DNA from 2 places in the Cryobacterium sp. 10S3 genome. Region 2 is predicted to be linked to the other one. Evidence: predicted binding sites of a transcription regulator. Region 2 holds the regulator's gene; the other holds the start of a gene.
The links. The regulator LexA, encoded in region 2, represses DNA repair genes until DNA is damaged. The targets are predictions, from matches to a motif close to TCGAACANNTGTTCGA.

Region 1: a site for LexA is predicted at 6,457-6,472, ahead of RHM57_RS05295 (HNH endonuclease signature motif containing protein). Genes of this name have one in related genera too.

The regions. Positions count from the first base shown of each region.
Region 1 covers NZ_CP133773.1:1,137,167-1,147,132, forward strand. Annotated here, with positions in the region: gene RHM57_RS05255 (ATP-binding protein) at 1-911, shown strand, start outside; gene RHM57_RS05260 (hypothetical protein) at 904-1,155, shown strand; gene RHM57_RS05265 (1-phosphofructokinase family hexose kinase) at 1,177-2,136, opposite strand; gene RHM57_RS05270 (SHOCT domain-containing protein) at 2,195-2,578, opposite strand; gene RHM57_RS05275 (hypothetical protein) at 2,807-3,070, shown strand; gene RHM57_RS05280 (SHOCT domain-containing protein) at 3,119-3,448, shown strand; gene RHM57_RS05285 (LLM class flavin-dependent oxidoreductase) at 3,576-4,880, shown strand; gene RHM57_RS05290 (NtaA/DmoA family FMN-dependent monooxygenase) at 4,880-6,265, shown strand; gene RHM57_RS05295 (HNH endonuclease signature motif containing protein) at 6,492-8,174, shown strand; gene RHM57_RS05300 (cysteine hydrolase family protein) at 8,216-8,776, opposite strand; gene RHM57_RS05305 (alpha/beta hydrolase) at 8,911-9,711, shown strand; gene RHM57_RS05310 (alpha/beta fold hydrolase) at 9,683-9,966, opposite strand, start outside.
Region 2 covers NZ_CP133773.1:987,129-997,094, reverse strand. Annotated here, with positions in the region: gene RHM57_RS04595 (DEAD/DEAH box helicase) at 1-2,846, opposite strand, end outside; gene RHM57_RS04590 (SseB family protein) at 2,898-3,728, opposite strand; gene priA (bifunctional 1-(5-phosphoribosyl)-5-((5-phosphoribosylamino)methylideneamino)imidazole-4-carboxamide isomerase/phosphoribosylanthranilate isomerase PriA) at 3,712-4,452, opposite strand; gene hisH (imidazole glycerol phosphate synthase subunit HisH) at 4,514-5,146, opposite strand; gene hisB (imidazoleglycerol-phosphate dehydratase HisB) at 5,143-5,781, opposite strand; gene RHM57_RS04570 (histidinol-phosphate transaminase) at 5,807-6,886, opposite strand; gene RHM57_RS04565 (LysM peptidoglycan-binding domain-containing protein) at 7,004-7,378, opposite strand; gene lexA (transcriptional repressor LexA) at 7,797-8,420, shown strand; gene metE (5-methyltetrahydropteroyltriglutamate--homocysteine S-methyltransferase) at 8,533-9,966, opposite strand, start outside.

The DNA of each region.
Region 1 (9,966 bases), 150 kb from region 2:
ATTCACTGGTCCGCATCTTCGAGACGTTCCAGGGCAGGTGGCCAGACCCGAACATCGGCACCTCGCTCGAGTCGTACACGAGCTACCGGGACATCCTCGACGCCGTCTACACGCTCGGCCTGCACGAGCGGCGCCAGGAATGGAAGCGACGGCTGTCGGCGTGGAGCGGACAAGACCTCGTGCCTCTCACCGCGGCGTTCAACACTGCCATCGAGGAGATCGAGGACCGGCTCAGACCGATCAACGAGATCCTTGCAACCCTGCCGTTCGGGGCCGGCCGCGATCGACTGAAGATCGCACTGCGCCGCCTGCACCGCGACGACGCCACCGCGTTCCGCAAGGAGCTCAAGGTCCTCGCGTCCGGAGCGACCGAGGACTTCACCGACGAGGAAACCGAGGCCCGGTTCACCCGTCTCCACAATTTCATGGCCCAGATTCGCCGGCCGGAACCAGGGACGCGCACGGAGTCGCAGCGGGACCTGCTCCTCGACGTGCGCAAGCACGTGGAGATCACCGCGGTACGGTCGACGCCCGACGGCGTCGAGGTGAGCACATACTCCTCGCTCGGCGGCAAGAGCGGTGGAGAGTCCCAGGAACTCGTGGCGTTCGTCGTCGGGGCCGCGCTGCGCTTCCAGCTCGGCGACGAGAGCCGCACCCGCCCGCGGTTCGCACCGGTCTTCCTCGACGAGGGTTTCGTGAAATCGGACTCCGAGTTCGCCGGCCGTGCTGTGGCCGCGTGGAAGGGACTCGGCTTCCAGCTCATCGTGGGGTCGCCGCTCGACAAGGTCACCGCCCTCGAACCGCACATGGAACTCGTGCTCTCGATGACCAAGAACACCAGCACCGGCTACTCGTACATCACCCCGCTGTCGTCCCCAAATCCGGTCCCGGTAAGCTCGAACCATGGATGAAGAACAGACTGTACCGACCACCTATGTGCTGCCGAACAAGGAATTCCTCGAGATCGCCGATGGCGACACTCTTCCGGAAATCGGCGACGGGATCTACACCGGTGGCGTGGCCTACCGCGTCACCGACCTGTGGTTCATCGACGACGACGACGCGCCGTTGCCCTACGGCTTCAACGTGTTCCTCACGGAAGCACCCAAGAACGGCAACACTCTCCGCGAGTTCGACCCGATCTTCTTCGCGTAGGCCGTCTGCCGCCGCGCCGGCTCAGGCCCGCGCGGCGAGCTCGGCCTCGAGTCGTTCGACGTCCTCGCGGTGGCACAGTTCGGTTGCGGGTGTCGAGGCCGTTGCACTCCCGGCGGCGACTCCCGCACGGAAGGCCTCCTCGACGGTTCTGCCCTGGGCGAGGCGCAGCACGAAGGCGCCGAGAAAGCTGTCGCCGGCCCCGACGGTGCTGATCACGGTCACCTTCGGAACCTCAGAGCGGATGACCCCGGTCTTCGATGCAAGCAGGGCGCCCTCTCCGCCGAGGGTGAGCGCCACGTACTCTGCTGCGCCGCTGGCGACGAGCGCCGACGCGGCCTCCGCCTGGCTCTCCGGAGTCTCGAGCTTCACGCCGGCGTGAGCCTCGAGTTCGCGGAGGCTGGGCTTGACCAGGAAGACCCCTTCCGCGAGCGCTCCGCTGAGGGCCGGACCGGAGGCATCCACGATGCACCGCGCTCCATTGGTTCTGGCCAGGCGGGCGACCCGTGCGTAGAAGTCGTCGGGGACTCCCGGGGGCAGGCTGCCGCTCGCGATGACATATCCGCCGCGGGGCATCGACGCGGCGAGGGTGTCGAGGCACGTGGTCCACTCGGCCTCGGACAACTCGGGTCCCTGGAGCACGAAGCGGAACTGCTTGCCGGTATCGGTTTCGTCGACGGTGAAGCTCTGGCGCGTGCTTTCCTTGATCGGCACCAGAACGGTGGGGAGTCCTTCCGCTGCGATGAGCTGGCGATAGGCCTCTCCCGTTGGCCCGCCTGCCGCATACAGGGACAGAGCGGTGCCGCCGAGGCGACGGATGACCCTGGCCACGTTCACGCCGCCGCCCCCCGGGTCGATGCGCGTGCTCCCGCACCGGAGCTTGTGCTCCCCGGTCACATGGGCCGTCGAGGTGCTGACGTCGAGGGCGGGATTAATGGTGAGGGTCAAAATCGGTGGTGCATTCACGAGGCTCGAGGCGTCCATCTGCCCAGTCTAGAAGCCGCTACCGGAAGCGCTGGAGGCTCACGCCCTTCGCAGCGCGCTACCTGAGCGCCTTGGCCTTGAGCGCCTCGAACTCCGTGGCCGTGATCGAGCCGCTGTCGAAGAGTTCTTTCGCCTTCGCGATTTCCGCGGAGGGGCTGGCGGACGAGGCGACGGACCTCACGTAGTCATCCGTATATGCCTGCGCCTGCTGCACGCGTTCCGCCTGTCGTCTTGCCATGTCCGGGCCGCGGGCGATCAGGTAGACCAGGGCCGTCAGGAAGGGAACGAAAACGAGGAAGATCAGCCAGACGGCCTTGGCCAAACCGGTGAGCTTGTGATCCCGGAAAATGTCGCCGACGATCGAGAACAACACCATGAGATACGCGATGAACGCGAAACTCCAAAAGAAGAACCACACGACGTCCCAGAAATTCGCAAACATGAACTGCTCCTTGCCTCAGGTGCTCTTCTGTGTCCTTGCGATGCCAGGGGTTCTTGCGGTTCCAGGCCGGGTGGAACAGGCAGGGCGAACCGAGCACGAGATCCGCTCCAGTGCCGGGCTATCTCGCCGGCAGCCCGACCATAGCGCGACCAGAGTCCGCCGGAAAGGTCTCCTTTCGCGGGCACCTTGATGCCCGCATCGGACCGGATTAGTGTCCCCAGTGTCCTGATGGAGCGTCTCGACGACGAGGTCGTGACGACGAGCGAGGAGAGACCGTGCCGACTCTCCGACGACGATGTTGACGAGCTGTCGACGGACCTCGAGAACAACAGCTCGGCGGCCATCCTGGTCTTCGAACACACCTGGTTCAGGCCGCTGCGCGATGCGATCCTGGACTCCGGAGGAGTCCTTCTCGAAGACGTGCACGTACCCGAATCCGTCGTGGACGAGGTGCTGATGGCGCTGGAAGAACCCGGGGCCGACACCGACTGACCCCAACAGGCCACGCAACACATTTCGGAACACGACGAAAGGAACACCATGATGCGTCGAGGTGGGCGACCCGGGCTGATGGGGACGATGGCACGCACCGCGGTCATCGCAGGCACGGCGACCGCAGTTTCCGGCGGAGTGAGCCGTCGGCAACAGGCCAGGGCCCAATCCGCAGCCGACCAGCAGGCTGTCCAGCAACAACCGCAACAGCCGCAGTACGCTCCACCACCGCAGGAGTATGCGCAGGCGCCGCAACCGGCAGTCGCCGCCGACGACAGCCTGTCCGCCCAGATCGAACGGCTCGCGACCCTCAAGACGGCCGGCGTGATCACCGACGCGGAGTTCTCGGCGGCGAAGGCAAAACTCCTCGGCATCTGACAATTGTTACCGCAGGTTTCACGCATGACTTTGTGTGACCTGCCTGCGGCCTGGCGGAACAGTGCCGTGCATATCGTGGGTGTCCGCGCAGACGACCGTGTCTCGCGCAGAGAAAAGGACACTCCCGATGACATCGTCGCTGTACCTGGGAATCGCACTCGACGGCGCCGGCTGGCACCCGTCGGCCTGGCGCGAGCCGGACGCCCGCCCCGCAGACCTGTTCCACCTCGACTACTGGGTCGCCCTCGTGCGTGCCGCCGAGGCTGCCGGCATCGACCTGGTCACGATCGAGGATTCCTTCGGCCTCCAGAGCTCGGGCTTCGGCGGAATCGACCCCCGCCGCGACGAGGTGCGCGGTCGACTCGACGCGCTTCTGCTCGCGACATCGATTGCGCCGCACACGAGCACGATCGGCCTCGTGCCGACGATCACCACGACGCACACGGAACCGTTCCACGTGGCAACGGGGGTGCAGACCCTCGACTACGTGAGCGAAGGCCGGGCCGGCTGGCGCGTGCAGGTCTCCGGGCGTGCCCATGAGGCCGCGCACGTCGGACGCCGCACGCTGCCCGCCCTCGACCCAGCCCTCGTCGTCCTGGGCGCAGACCCGGCCCAGACCGCCCTGATCGAGGACCTCTTCGGCGAGGCGCGCGACACCGTCGAGGTCGCCCGGCGGCTCTGGGACAGCTGGGAGGACGACGCCGTGATCCGCGATGTGGAGACGGGCCGGTTCGTCGACCGCGACAAGCTGCACTACATCGACTTCGAGGGCGACCGGTTCACCGTCAAGGGGCCCTCGATCACCCCGCGCCCGCCGCAGGGCCAGCCGCTCGTCTACGCGCTCGCCCACCAGAAGGTCCCGTACGAACTCGCCGTGGCCGGCGCCGACATCGTCGGCGTTACCCCGCACGACGACGCGCACCTCGAGGCCATCCTTGGGCAGCTCGAGACGGCGGCCCACGACGTGTCGCGCGGGGCAGACGAACCCCTGCGGGTCTGGACCGAGATCTCGGTCCTGATCGCGGAGACGGCGGATGCGGCCCAGGCGACCCTTGCCCGGCTCAACGCCACCCACGGGGAACCCTGGACCTCCGACACGCTCATCCTCGCCGACACCGCCGAAGCCGTCGCCACCCAGCTCCTGCACTGGCACAAGCTCGGCATCGACGGCGTTCGGCTGCGCCCGGCACGGCTTCCGGAAGACCTCTCGGCGATCACCGAGAGCGTCGTTCCGCTACTGCGTTCCGCGGGTGTCCTCGACCGGCCCGACGGGGTGGCCACGCTCCGCGCCCGGCTCGGATTCGGTCGCCCGGAGAGCCGCTACGCGACCCCTGCCGACGCCGACGCTCGCGGCACCGCTACGGCAGACACCGAAGGCGACCCCGCCGCAGACTCCACCTTCGAACTCGACCTGACCGGAAGCATCCGCTGATGACCACGACCGCCAGCACGACCGTCCACCCGATCGCCCAGGATCCCGCCGGGCGTCCGATTCGGCAGGTGCACCTCGCCGCGCACTTCCCCGGGGTGAACAACACCTCGGTCTGGAGCGACGGCAAGGCCGAGAGCCAGATCGCGTTCTCCTCCTTCCGGCACTTCGCGCAGAATGCCGAGCGCGGCAAGTTCGACTTCCTCTTCCTCGCCGAGGGGCTCAGGCTGCGGGAACAGAAGGGGCTCATCCATGACCTCGACGTCGTGGGTCGACCCAACACCCTCGCGATCCTGGCCGGGATCGCCGCCGTGACCGAACACATCGGCCTCGTCGGCACCCTCAGCTCGACCTTCAACGAACCGTACGAACTCGCCAGGCAGCTCGCGAGTCTCGACCTGCTGAGCGGGGGGCGGGCCGGCTGGAACATCGTCACGACCTCCGACGCCTTCCACGGCGAGAACTTCCGTCGCGGCGGCTTCCTCGACCCGAAGGACCGCTACGTGCGCGCCGAGGAGTTCGTCGCCGTCGCGCGCGCACTGTGGGATGGCTGGGCGCCCGGGGCCCTCGCCGCGAACAAGGACACGGGGGAGTTCCTCTCCGCCGATGCGCTCACGGCGGTCGACCACCACGGCCAGCAGTTCGACGTGAAGGGCTTCGGTACCCTCCCGCGCAGCCCACAGGGCCACCCGGTGATCGTGCAGGCCGGAGACTCTGCCGACGGCCGTGATTTCGCGTCGGCGAACGCGGAAGTGATCTTCTCCCTGCACTCCGAATTCGAGGACGGCCAGCGGTTCTTCCGCGATGTGAAGGGCCGCCTTCCGGCCGTCGGCCGCCACCCCGACTCCCTCAAGATTCTGCCGGCGGCGACCTTCATCCTCGGCGACACCGCGGCCGAAGCGCGGGAACGCTCCCGCGAAGTAGCGCTCCTGCAGGTGAGCCCGCAGACCGCGATCTCGTTCCTCGAGCAGCTCTGGGGCACCGACCTGGGCGGCTACGACCCGGATGGCCCACTGCCGGAGACCGACCCCGTCCTCGCCGACGAGGGCGTCACCCGCGGCCGGGTGCGCCATGTCGCGGACCCGGTTGCGGTCGCGAAGTCCTGGCGCGGCCTTGCTGAGGCCGAAGGGCTGAGCATCCGCGACCTGGTCATCCGCTTCGCCGCGAAGCACACCTTCGTCGGCACGCCGGTGCACGTCGCCGAGCAGATCAACCGGCACGTTCAGGAGGAAGCTTCAGACGGCTTCGTCATCGTCGGCCACACGAATCCGACGGGCCTCGACGAGTTCGTCGACCGGGTCATCCCGGAGCTTCAGGAGCGCGGCGTCTACCGCACCGAGTATGAAGCCGGCGCGACCCTGCGCGAGACGCTGGGCCTCACTCAGTAGCCCCAGGAGATTCGGGCAGCGGTGGTTGCAAATTCAGGAGATTGTTTGGGCCGGGCGGGATCGGCAGCACTGGTCCGCGGGCCGGTGCTGCTCGCCCGGGCGGATCTCCTGAGTTAGCCACCACGGGGTCGGAGCACTCGTTCTCAGGTATGAAAGTTGGGCTGAAAGGCCCAAAATTATGTGAGTAAGTCTCGCATTCGTGTTCGATTCGGGGTAGAATCGGGGTATGGCAGGAGCTTCCGATCCCCAGTCACACACCCCGCAGTCACCCGGTTCCGGGGCTGCGGGGCACCAGCCCACCGCAGCGGGCGACCAGCTGGCCCCATCGGCGGAGTCGGCCCATCCGGTTGCGGTTGCCGAGGGTTTCGAGGGCGCGGAGGGTCTGGCCGGTTCGGTGCCGTCGGTGCATGCGGATGCTGTCGCAAGGCTCGCCGGAGCCCGGGCGGCTCTCGCGGAGGCTCTGGCTGCGATTCCGGTGGGGTTGCTCAGTGATGCGGAAGCGGTCACTGCTCTGAAGGAAGTGGAGGCCATCGGGCGCACGGTGGACGCGGCCCGGGTGAACACGGCGACGGATGCGGACCGGCGGGCCCGGGTCCTCGGCCGCGAAGGTCTGGCCTGGCGGATGGGCTGCACGGGCCCGTGGGATGTCCTCACCCGGGTGACACGGGTCTCGGCCCGGGAGGTCAAACGCCGCACGAAGCTCGGCGACGCGGTGTTGCCGCGGCCGTGCGGCGGGAGCAGCTGGTTACCGCCCTTGTTCCCGACGGTCGGGGCCGCCCTGGCGGCGGGGCAGATCGGGGTGGAGACGGCGGAGTTGATCGTGGCCGGGCTGCAGGTGATCAGTCACCGGGTGGCGCCGGATGACCTGTTGACGGCGGAGCGGGCCCTGGTCGCCTCTGCGGCCGGGCTGATCACCCCGGAGACCGAGGATTTGGCCGGGGCCGGTGTGCCGGTGACCACGGACCTGATCCGGGGCATGGTCGCGCAGTGGCAGGCGGCCCTGGACCCCGACGGGGTCCTCCCGACCGAGGACCTGTTCGAGGCGAAGTCCAACATCGGCTTCGGACAACTCAAGAACGGGCTCTACCCCGTCAAGGGCGGAGTCACGCCGGAACTCTACGGGGTGATGAACACCCTCTTCGACGCCTTCCTCAGCTTCCACGCCCGCCCGGCGTTCCCCACCGCCGAGGAACAGGCCCTGATGGATTCGGGGCAGATGATCCCCGGCGCCGAGACCGCGGGTACCGACGCCGACACGGGCCCGGATCTGGACGTGATCGAGGCAGAGCTCCGGGAGCGCCGGGCGGATACCCGCACGAGTGGGGAGAAACGCGCCGACATCCTCCGGGCCCTGTTCGAACACGCCGCCCGCGACGAGGACACGCCCAGCATGGGCGGGTCGGCGCCGACGGTGATGGTGCACGTCAACGCTGCGGACCTCGCCTCGGGGGTCGGGGTGGGGTGGGTCGACGGGGTCGAGGCCCCCGTGTCGTTGAAGACGGTGCATCAGCGCATCTGTGACGGCGGCTTCCAGGGCGTGTTGTTCGGGGCGAACAACGAAGTGCTCAAGCTCGGGCCGGAACGACGCTACTTCAACCGGGCCCAACGCCGGGCGATTACCGCCCGGGACGGCGGGTGCATCATTCCCGGGTGCAAGGCCCCGGCGCACTGGGCCGAAGTGCACCATGTGAAGCCCTGGGCGAAAGACGGCCCGACGACCGTCGACAACGGGGTCTTACTCTGCTGGTTCCATCACCACAGCATCGATACCTCCGGGTGGGAGATCCGAATGGTGAAGGGCTCACCGCAGGTGCGGGCCCCCGGGTTGATCGACCCGCAACGACTCTGGCGGCCACCGAACAGGCACCGCGCCCACCAGGTCCTCACCGGACCACCCAACCGCGACTGACCAACCGTGACGTGACCAACCGTGACGGGGCACGGCCTCCGTCAGCGGACCGGGAGCGACTCGAGGTCGAGGTCGGCTGCGGCGAGCACATCGGCACCGGCATCGCGGAGTGCGGCCATGAAGGCGGCATGAACGGATGCCCCCGGAACCTCAGTGCCCTGGAACTCGAAGGCAGGCGCCGCGCAGGCGTTGTGCACGATGGTGACGGCGAAGCCGAGGTCGAGGGCGGCCCTCGAGGTCGCATCGATGCACATGCTGCTCATCATGCCCATGACGACAAGGTGGTCGATGTTCTCAGCGCGCAACAGCCGTTCGAGGCCGGTGTCCACAAAGGCGTTCGCGGAGCCCTTGGTGAAGTGGCGCTCCGGTGTCACCGGTGCCACGAGCGGGTAGATCTCGACGCCTGTGGTCCCCGGGACGAAGAACGTCGCATCCGCTTCGGTGGCGATGTGCTGGAAGTGTATGACGGTCGTGCCGGTTGCACGGGCAGAGTCGAGGACGCCCCGGGCAACCACCGCGGCGGACTCACTCCCGGAGAGGGGATATGCGCCCCCGGGGAAGTAGTCCTTCTGGATGTCAATGACCACAATTCCAGTGCTCACACCTGCTCCGCTTCGTTTCCTGTGCCGATTCCCCCACACGACTCTAATTGTTACGGGCCGGATTTGCAGTGTCACGCGCTGCCGTATTCTCGGCTCCATCCTCCCCGTTTCATTTCCGATCCCGCAAGGACATCGTGACCGCCACATATACCGGAATCTCCGTCGAATTGCCCGTGCTGACCTGGGGCGATCCCGCCGCGTCGCGGAGCGTGCTGCTGCTTCACGGACTCACGTCCGCGGGAGCGGTCTGGTGGCGAGTCGCGAGCGGACTCGCTGCGGAGGGATGGTTCGTGGTCGCTCCCGACCAGCGTGGCCACGGTCGGGCCCCGCGCACGACCTCGTATCCGCTGGAGGGATTCGTCGCCGACACGCTGCGGCTCCGCCCGGCGCCGGGGAAGCCCTGGGACCTGGTCATCGGGCACTCGCTCGGCGGCGCTGTCGCGCTCCTCGCCGCGGCGGGCAGCGACGACTGGACTCGGAGCGTTTTGCTTCTCGACCCACCGCTCACCCTCGGACCGGACTCGGTCGCACCGCTCCTCGCCGAAACGATCGCGGAGATCACCGATCCGACAACGGCGGGAATACTCAGCCAGAACCCGGGCTGGCACGCGGAAGACGCGCACCAGAAGGTGGAGGCCGCACGTGTGGTCAGCCCGTTCACGGTCGAGCGCGTGCTGAGCGACACCAGCCCCTGGGATCTCGAACCGCACCTCGACGACGTCCGGGTGCCGGTCAGGCTCCTCGGCGCGGACCCCGCGTCGGGCAGCGCATCGGTGCTTCCCGAACAGGGCGAGCGCCTCGCAGCCCGGCACGCGAACCTCAGCTACGCGTTCGTTGCGGGTGCAGGGCATTCGATTCACCGGGACTCGGCGGATCGCGTGATTGCCGAGGCGCTCGGGGCCGCGATCACGGCCGCGCGTACAACCAGTCCATGACCGCTGGACACGCCTCGAGCACGGAAATGTGGCCGTCGTCGGGGCGCAGCCGGAGCTCGGCTCGGGGAAGGCGCCGACTCAGCCAGTCGGCGTGAGATGGCGGGACCACCCGATCCCTGACGCCCTGGAGGAGCAGGACCGGGGCGGAGACCGCGGAAACGGGGAAGCCCCACGGGGCCACGAAGGCGAGATCATCATCGATCAGGCCCTCCGGCCCCGCTTCCGAAGCCAGGCCGACATCGGTGCCCAGGGAGG
Region 2 (9,966 bases):
AGCTCCGCGAGGAGGCTCGAGTCGAGGGACAGCGCCGTGGCCCGGCGCTCGGCGAGCGGTGAGTCGCCCTCATACATGAACGCGGCGACGTAACCGAAGAGCAGGGTGCTCGCGAAGGGGCTCGGGGTCTCCGTGCGGGTCTCGACGAGGCGGATCGTGCGGCTGTTGATCTTGCGGGTGAGGTCGAGCAGGGCCGGCAGGTCGTACACGTCCTGCAGGCATTCCCGCACGGTCTCGAGGATGATCGGGAAAGTGGGGAACGTGCGGGCGACCTCGAGCAGCTGGGCGGCCTTCTGCCGCTGCTGCCAGAGCGGCGACCGGGTGCCGGGGTTGTACTTCGGGAGCAGCAGGGCGCGGGCGGCGCACTCACGGAACCGGGCGGCGAAGAGGGCGGAGCCGCCGACCTCATCGGTCACGAGCTGCTCGATCTCCTCCGCCTCGAAGACGAAGAGTTCGGCGCCGGGCGGTTCGGCGTCGGTGTCGGGGATGCGCGCGACGATTCCGTCGTCGCTTGCGACGCACCCGCCGTCGAGCCCGTAGCGTTCCCGCACCCGGGCGGCGACCGCGAGCGCCCACGGCGCGTGCACCTGCATGCCGTATGCGGAATGCAGGATCACCCGCCAGTCGCCGAGTTCGTCGCGGAACCGTTCGACGACGAGGGTGCGGTCGGTCGGCAGCTGGCCGGTGGCCGCGCGCTGGTCGGCGAGGAAGACCAGGAGGTTGTTCGCGGCGCGCTCATCGAGCCCCCCGGCCGCGCAGCGGACCCGGGCGGCGGCCTCCGGCAACGCGGAGACCTCCCGGACGAAGGCGCCGACGGCCTCGCCGAGTTCCGCCGGCCGGCCCAGGCCGTCACCCTTCCAGAACGGCAGCCGCCCCGGCTCGCCGAACGCCGGGAGCACGAGCACCCGGTCGTGGGTGATCTCCTGGATCCGCCAGCTCGTCGTGCCGAGTGCGAAGACGTCGCCGACCCGGGATTCGTAGACCATCTCCTCGTCGAGTTCGCCGACACGACGCCCTGTGGTCTGCTCGCCGCCGACCATGAAGACGCCGAAAAGCCCGCGGTCGGGAATGGTGCCGCCGCTTGTGACTGCGAGGCGCTGCGCGCCGGGACGCCCGGTGAGCAGGCCGGTGTCGCGATCCCAGACGATCCGGGGGCGGAGCTCGGCGAACTGGTCGGAGGGGTACCGCCCGGCGAGGAGGTCGAGCGTTGCCTCGTATGCCGAGCGGGGCAGGCCCTGGAACGGGGCGCTGCGGCGCACGATGTCGAACCAGTCCTCGGCCTGGATCGGCTCGAGCGCCACCGCCGCGACGGTCTGCTGGGCGAGAATGTCGAGCGGGTTCGAGGGCACCGCGATCGACTCGATCAGTCCGGCGACCATCCGCTCGGCGGCGACGGCGGCGTGGATGAGGTCGGCACGGTGCTTGGGGTAGATGACGCCGCGGGAGATCTCGCCGACCTGGTGCCCGGCGCGGCCGACCCGCTGCAGCCCGCTCGCAACAGAGGGCGGAGACTCGACCTGCACGACGAGGTCGACGGCGCCCATGTCGATGCCGAGTTCGAGGCTCGACGTCGCGACGACGCAGCGCAGCCGCCCGGCCTTGAGGTCCTCCTCGATCATCGAACGCTGTTCCTTGCTCACCGAGCCGTGGTGCGCGCGGGCGAGCAGCGACTCGGCCCCTGCGCTCTGGCCGCTCGCTCCCATCAGGTCTGCCGGCGGCCGTGCAGGGCCCGCTGAACCGCGTGCTGAGCCTTCACCGACTGAGCCCGCACCGTCTGAGCCCGCACCGGCTGCGCCCGCTGCAGCGCCCTCGGCAGCGGATGCCGGTGCGACCCCTGCCCCGACCGGCGCGAGCTCGCCCGCGGCCTGCTCCGCGGCATCCGCCAGGCGCCCGGCGTAGATCTCGTTGAAGCGCGCGGTCAGTCGCTCGGCGAGGCGGCGCGAGTTCGCGAAGACGATGGACGAGGAATGCGCGAGCACCTCGTCGACAATGGCTTCTTCGACGTGCGGCCAGATCGAACCGGCCTGCGGCGCGGCGGCCGCTGTCGACCCCTCCCGTTCGGGAACGGGGCCCAGCTGCGTCATGTCGTCGACGGGGACGACGACGCGGAGGTCGAAGCGCTTGCCCGCGGCAGGATTGACGATCTGCACGGGGGCGGCGCCGCCGAGGAACCGGGCGACCTCCGCGGCCGGGCGGACGGTCGCAGAGAGACCGATCCGCTGCGCCGGCCGCGCGAGCAGCTCGTCGAGGCGTTCGAGAGAGACGGCGAGGTGGGCGCCGCGCTTGCTCGACGCGACGGCGTGCACCTCGTCGATGATGACGGTGTCGACACCCCGCAGGGAGTCACGGGCGGCGGAGGTGAGCATCAGGAAGAGCGACTCGGGGGTCGTGATCAGGATGTCGGGGGGCGTCTTGACGAGGCTGCGCCGGTCGGCGGCCGGGGTATCCCCCGAGCGCACGCCGACGGTCACCGTGACCGGAGGGAAGCCGAGCCGGGCCGCCGCCTGGGTGATGCCGACGAGCGGAGCGCGGAGGTTCCGTTCCACGTCGACGCCGAGCGCTTTGAGCGGGGAGATGTAGAGCACCCGGGTGCGCGGCAGCGGGGCGGCGACCGTCCCTGCGGCATCCGTGGCCGCGGAAGACTCAGGGGCCGGCGTCGCCAGCCGGTCGATGGCCCACAGGAAGGCCGCGAGGGTCTTGCCCGAGCCGGTCGGGGCCACGACGAGCGCGTGCGAGCCACGGGAGATGGCGTCCCAGGCGCCGAGCTGGGCCTCGGTCGGCGCGGCGAAGGCCTGGCCGAACCAGGCCCGGGTGGCGGGCGAGAATCTCTGCAGGACCTCGGTCATCTCTCCATCTTCCCGCCCACCCCTGACAATCGGCCCCAGCGACCGGCCCGGTCAGCGTGACGCGGCGAGCTGCACGCGCAGGGAATCGACCTGGGTGGCGATCGTGTCGCTCGCCGACCACCGCGCGGCGAGCCGGGCGAGCGTCGCGTCGAGTTCGGCGCGGGTCAGGCCGTCGACGAGCTCGAGGCGCACCACGAGCTCTGGCCCGGCGAACCGGCCGAGCGGGTCGCCGGCGGAGAGCGCGACGCCGAGCACGCTCAGCTCGCTCGTGATCGACGCCGCGAAGGCGTCGGCGACGGCGCGGCTCGCGTAGCTCGGTGTCCAGGGCTGGCCTTGCGCGATCGCCCACAGGGCCGGCCTCCGCACGACATATTCGGTCGGCGCGGTCGGGTCGAGCACGACGAGGTCGGTGTTCTCCTGTGCCGCGGCGAGGGCGATCCGAATGCCGTCGGCCGGCACCGGCCGCGCCGCACTGTTCCACGCGGCCATGGCTTCGGCCGAGGTGAACACCGGGAGCACGTTCCGACCGTCCGGTCCGGCGACCGTGATGACCGAGAGTTCCTGGGTCTTGTCGACGAGGAGACCGGCGTCGGTGTGCCCGGAGTCGCCGAGCGCCGTCACGAGCGGGATCAGCAGCCGGGACGAGCGGATCGCGTCGACGACGGCCTCCTCCCCGGACTCCCTGTCGCGGTAGCGGGCGAGGGCGGCGAGGAGGTCGAGCGGGGCCGATCCGTCGTCGTCGGCGTGGTCGTTGGCTTCGAAGGCACGGCCGGCCCAGGGCTGCCCGGCGGAGTCGGCAGGGACGCTGGCGCGACCGGGGCCTCCCTGGCCTTCTGGGCCCCCGGGGAGGCCGGTCGATCCGAGATTAACGGCCGGCGACATCCAGGGCCTCACCGAGGGTGAAGGCGCCGGCGTAGAGCGCCTTGCCCACGATCGCGCCCTCGAGTCCGAGCGGGACCAGCTCGCGCAGGGCGACGAGGTCGGCCAGGCTCGAGATGCCGCCGGAGGCGACGACGGGACGGTCGGTGTGCGCGAGCACCTGCCGGAGCAGGTCGAGGTTCGGACCCTGCAGAGTACCGTCCTTGGTGACGTCGGTCACGACGTAACGGGAGCAGCCCACTTCCTCGAGGCGGGCGAGCACCTCCCAGAGGTCGCCGCCTTCCTTCGTCCAACCGCGGGCGGCAAGGGTCGTGCCGCGCACGTCCAGGCCGACGGCGACCTGGTCACCGTGTTCGGCGATCACGCGGGCAGCCCAGTCCGGGTTCTCCAGGGCCGCCGTGCCGAGGTTGATCCGGCTGACGCCCGCGCCGAGCGCCGCCTGCAGGGAGGCGTCGTCGCGGATCCCGCCGGACAGTTCGATCTTGACTCCGGAGACCTCGCGGATGACCCGGCTGATCACGTCGGTGTTCGTGCCGCGCCCGAAGGCCGCGTCGAGATCGACGAGGTGGATCCACTCGGCGCCCTGCCTCGCCCAGTCGAGGGCGGCGTCGACGGGGTCGCCGTAGTTGGTCTCGGTCCCGGCCTCGCCCTGGGTGAGGCGCACGGCCTTGCCGTCTGCGACGTCGACAGCCGGGAGCAGGACGAGGCGGGGGGTGGTTTCAGTCACGGTAGTCCTCAGATCAGGGATGGGTGCGGCCGGGCCGCCGAACAAAAGCGAGAGGGGACGGTCAGTCCCGCAGGGTACCGATCCAGTTCTTCAGCAGGCGGATGCCGGCCTCGCCCGATTTCTCCGGGTGGAACTGGGTCGCGGAGAGCGGTCCGTTCTCGACAGCGGCGAGGAACGGTCCGCCGTGTTCCGCCCAGGTGAGCCGGGGCCGCGGGAACGGCGGCGTGACCTCGAGCGTCCACTCCTGGGCGGCGAAGGAGTGCACGAAGTAGAACCGCTCGTCCTCGATGCCGGCGAAGAGGCGCGAGTCCGGGTCGGGGGTGACGGTGTTCCAGCCCATGTGCGGCAGGATCTTGGCGGGCAGCTGGGCGACGGTGCCGGGCCATTCGCCGAGTCCCTCGGTGTCCGAGCCGCGTTCGACGCCGTGCTCGAACAGGACCTGCATGCCGACGCAGATGCCGAGCACCGGCCGTCCCCCGGCGATGCGGCGGTCGACGATCTCGTCGCCGCGCACGGCGGTGAGGGCGCTCATCACGGCGCTGAACGCTCCGACGCCGGGCACGACGAGGCCGGAAGCCTCGAGGGCGGTGCGGCGGTCGCTCGTCAGGGTCACGTCGGCGCCGGCGAGTTCGAGGGCTTTGACGGCCGAGTGCACGTTGCCGGTGCCGTAGTCGAAGACGACGACGCTCGTCACAGGGCGCCCTTGGTCGAGGGGATGCCGGAGACGAGCGGGTCGTAGGCCTTGGCCTGGCGGAAGGCGCGGGCGAAGGCCTTGAATTCGGCCTCGGCGATGTGGTGCGGGTCGCGGCCGCCGAGCACGGTGACGTGCACGGTGAGGGCCGCGTTGAATGCGATCGCCTCGAAGACGTGGCGCACCATCGAGCCGGTGAAGTGTCCGCCGATGAGGTGGAACTCGAAGCCGGCAGGCTCCCCGGTGTGCACGAGGTACGGGCGGCCGGAGATGTCGACGACAGCCTGGGCGAGGGCGTCGTCGAGGGGCACGAGCGCGTCGCCGTAGCGGGAGATGCCGGACTTGTCTCCGAGCGCCTGCCGGATGGCGAGTCCGAGCACGATGGCGACGTCTTCGACGGTGTGGTGCACGTCGATCTCGATGTCCCCCGACGCCCGCACGGTGAGGTCGGTCAGCGAGTGCTTGGCGAACGCGGTGAGCATGTGGTCGTAGAACGGCACCGAGGTGTGGATGTCGGAGACGCCGGTGCCGTCGAGGTTGATCGTCAGGTCGATGCTCGACTCGCTCGTCTCCCGCTGCAGGTGCGCGATGCGGGCCTGTGCGGTCGATGACTGTGCGGCCGGTGACTGTGAGCTCATGCGGCTAGTTTATTGGCCCGGGCGGTTACGCGTGGCCCAGTGCTTCGAGGGCGTCGAGGAATACGCTCGTCTCGCGCTCGGTGCCGGCCGTGACCCGCAGGTGGCCGGGGATCCCGACGTCGCGCACGAGGATGCCCTCGGCGAGCAGCGCCTCGAAGGTTCCGCGCGGGTCGGAGACCCCGCCGAACAGCACGAAATTGCTCCAGCTCCGCAAGGGGCGGTAGCCCAGCCGGTGCAGCTCGGTGACGAGGCGGTCGCGCTGGCCGCGGATGTCGTCGACCATGCGCAGCATCTCCGGCGTGTGCGCGAAAGCGGCGACGGCCGCGGCCTGGGTCAGCGCGGAGAGGTGGTACGGCAGGCGCACGAGCCGCAGCGCATCAGTCACGGCCGGGTCGGCGGCGAGGTAGCCCACCCGGGCCCCGGCGAATGCGAAGGCCTTGCTCATCGTGCGCGAGACCAGCAGGCGTTCCCTGCCGGGCAGCAGGGTGAGAGCGGATGCCGTCCCCACCGGAGCGAATTCGGCGTAGGCCTCGTCGACGACCACGATGCCGTCACAGGCGTCGTAGACGGCGGCGATCACGTCGAGAGAGAGCGGGGTGCCGGTCGGGTTGTTCGGGGAGCACAGGAAGACGAGGTCGGGATTGACCCGGTTGACCCAGTCGACGGCGCGTTCCGGGGTGAGTTCGAAGTCGGCGTCGCGGTCACCGGCGACCCAGCGGGTTCCGGTTCCCGAGGCGAGCAACGGGTACATCGAATAGGTGGGGGCGAAACCGAGGAGGGTGCGTCCCGGCCCGCCGAAGGCCTGCAGCACCTGCTGGAGAACCTCGTTGGAGCCGTTGGCCGCCCAGATGTTCTGACGGGTGAGACCGTGTCCGAGGTAGCGGGCCATCGCCTCGCGCAGTTCCGTGAATTCCCGGTCCGGGTACCGGTTGATCCCCCGGATAGCGGCGGCCAGTGCTGCGGCGATGTCGACGGCCACGTCCTCGGGGATGCCGTGGGTGTTCTCATTCACGTTGAGCGCGACCGGCACGTGCAGCTGCGGCGCCCCATAGGGAGTGAGCCCGCGAAGATTGTCGCGGAGGGGCAGGTCGTTGAGACTGGTCACTCCCCCCATGTTACCGATGGGCCTCAGCACCGGCGGGTCATATTGCCCGTGGTTCAGTATTTGGCTTGCTCAGTACTCCGGTGGTTCAGTATCCGGCTTGCTCAGTATCCGGCTTGCTCAGTATTCGGCAGGGAGAGCCAAGCGCTGGCCCGGCTGCACGCTCTCGGAGGGCAGCTGGTTCAGGTTGACGATCTCGGCGATGACCTCGCGCGGATCGGCAGAAGGGGCGATGCGCTCGGCAAGCTGCCACAACGACTGGCCCGACTGGATCGTGACGTAGTCGAAGGTCGTCGCACTTCCACCCGCGTCGGCGCTCATGCCGCTGCCGCTCAAGGTGCTGCCGTCTGCGGCGGCGAGGCCGCCGTTGAGGGCGAGGGCAAGCGCGCCGACGACGAGGGGGACGCCGGCGATCGCGGTCAGCACGGCACGACCGCGCCGGGTGATGCGCAGCCGGGTGTGCGCCCCCGGGACCAGCTCGATTGTTGTGCTCATGTCTGCCTCCTGTGTATTCGTATCCGACTCTCGGCCGGGAGAGCTGGATACGAAGCTATGTTCCGAATATATATTCGATTGTTCGAACAATCAAGACTTTCTCCGGTTATTATTGGGGTGAAGTACACGACACACTCGAATGAATGTCTGCACTTCGCCCCAGGCTGGTTACAGTTTCGATTGACTGGTGTGAACTCAACCAGCGACCACTGACATTCGGATACGGTCGCCTCACGGCATCCACCGGGGCGACCGCCCGCCACCGCCCACCGCCACCGACAGGAGCGACATCGTGACCCAGGACAGCGTGACCCCGGACAGCGAGACCCCGGACAGCGTGACCCCGTTCGCCGGCAGTTCCCCCGAACGAGGCGGAACACGTCGGAGGAAGAGCCTCAGCGACAAGCAGCGCGCGATCATGGACGTGATCCAGCGCTCTGTCGGCCAGCGCGGCTATCCGCCGAGCATGCGGGAGATCGGTGACGCCGTGGGCCTGTCGTCGCTGTCGAGCGTCACCCACCAGCTCAACCAGCTCCAGCTGAGCGGCTACCTGCGCAGGGACCCGAACCGGCCCCGGGCGCTCGAGGTCCTGATCGAGCTGCCGCAGTCGCCGGAGGACACCGCGGCCGGCGCCGCCGAGAACTTCCAGCAGGGTACCCCGGTGGGCGACGCGGCAATGGTGCCGCTCGTCGGGCGGATCGCGGCCGGTGTTCCGATCATGGCCGACCAGCAGGTCGACGAGATCTTCCCGCTCCCGCGCCAGCTCGTCGGCAAGGGCGAGCTGTTCATGCTCAAGGTCGTCGGCGAATCGATGATCGACGCCGCGATCATGGACGGCGACTGGGTCGTCGTCCGCCAGCAGAAGACCGCGGAGAACGGCGAGATCGTCGCCGCGATGCTCGATGGCGAGGCGACGGTGAAGGTCTTCCGGCAGCGTGACGGCCACACCTGGCTGCTGCCGAGGAACACCAACTTCGAGCCGATCCTCGGTGACCACGCCGAGATCCTCGGCAAGATCGTCGCCGTCCTGCGTTCCCTGTAGCTCACTGTAGATCCCCCGTGCGCGCCAACTGCGCCGCTTCGCGCCAGGCAAGCCTGGCGCGAAGCGGCGCAAACGGCGCGTCGCGCGCGGCGGGTGTTCGCCGCGAGGAGGATCAGGCGAGGGCGGGCACGCCTGCGGCGAGGCGGGCGCGCACGATGCGGGTCGCCTCGATCATGTTTCCGAGAGACTCGACCGTCTCCGCGTAGCCGCGGGTCTTGAGCCCGCAATCCGGGTTCACCCAGACCTGACCGGCCGGGATGGCGGCGACGGCACGGTCGAGCAGCTCCGTCAGCTCGGCAACGCCCGGCACCCGCGGTGAGTGGATGTCGTAGACGCCCGGGCCGATGCCGTGGTCGAAGCCATTGGCCTGAATGTCCGTCACGACCTCCATCCGGGAGCGGGCCGCCTCGATGCTCGTCACGTCGGCGTCGAGAGCGCGGATCGCCTCGAGCACGACACCGAACTCGGAGTAGCAGAGGTGGGTGTGGATCTGGGTGGCGTCCCGCACCCCGGCGGTCGCGAGCCGGAACGAGCCGACGGACCAGTCGAGGTAGTCTGCGTGGCCGGCCTTCTTGAGCGGAAGCAGTTCGCGCAGGGCCGGCTCGTCGACCTGGATGATGCCGATTCCGGCGGCCTCGAGGTCGGCGATCTCGTCGCGGAGGGCGAGGGCGACCTGGCGCGCCGTCTCGCCGAGGGGCTGGTCGTCGCGCACGAAGGACCAGGCGAGGATGGTGACCGGGCCGGTCAGCATGCCCTTGACCGGCTTCGCCGTCAGCCCCTGCGTGTAGGTCGACCAGTCGACGGTGATCGGCTTCGGGCGGGAGACATCGCCCCACAGGATGGACGGGCGGGTGCAGCGGCTGCCGTAGGACTGGACCCAGCCGTTCTCGGTGACCGCGAAGCCGTCGAGGTTCTCGGCGAAGTACTGCACCATGTCGTTGCGCTCGGGTTCGCCGTGCACGAGCACGTCGAGGCCGATCTCCTCCTGCAGGGCGACGACCCTGGCGATCTCCGCGCGCATCAGGTCGCGGTATTCGGCGTCGCTGAGCACTCCGGTGAGGAAACGGGCGCGGGCACGGCGGATCTCCCCGGTCTGCGGGAAGGAGCCGATGGTCGTCGTCGGCAGGAAGGGCAGCGCGAGTGCGGCCTCCTGGGCGGCGAGCCTGTCGGCGTAAACCCCTCGGCTGTACGAGGCGTCGGTGAGCTCCGCGGCACGGGCCCTCACGGCACCGTCGCGGACGCCGGGGGCGGCGCTGCGGGCGGCGAGTGCGCCGGTCGCAGCGTCCAGTTCGGCGCTGATGGCCTCCCGTCCGTCGGCCAGGCCGCGGGCGAGGGTCACAACCTGGCCGACTTTCTCGTCGGCGAATGCGAGCCAGCTCACGAGTTCGGCGCCGAGCGCGGTCTCGTCCGCGACGGTGTGCGGGACGTGCTGGAGGCTCGTCGAGGTCGAGACGGCGATCCGCGGCGACAGTGCGCCGGCCCCGGTGACCTGAGCGAAGGCATCCGCCAGGTCACCGCGCCAGATGTTGTGCCCGTCGATGACACC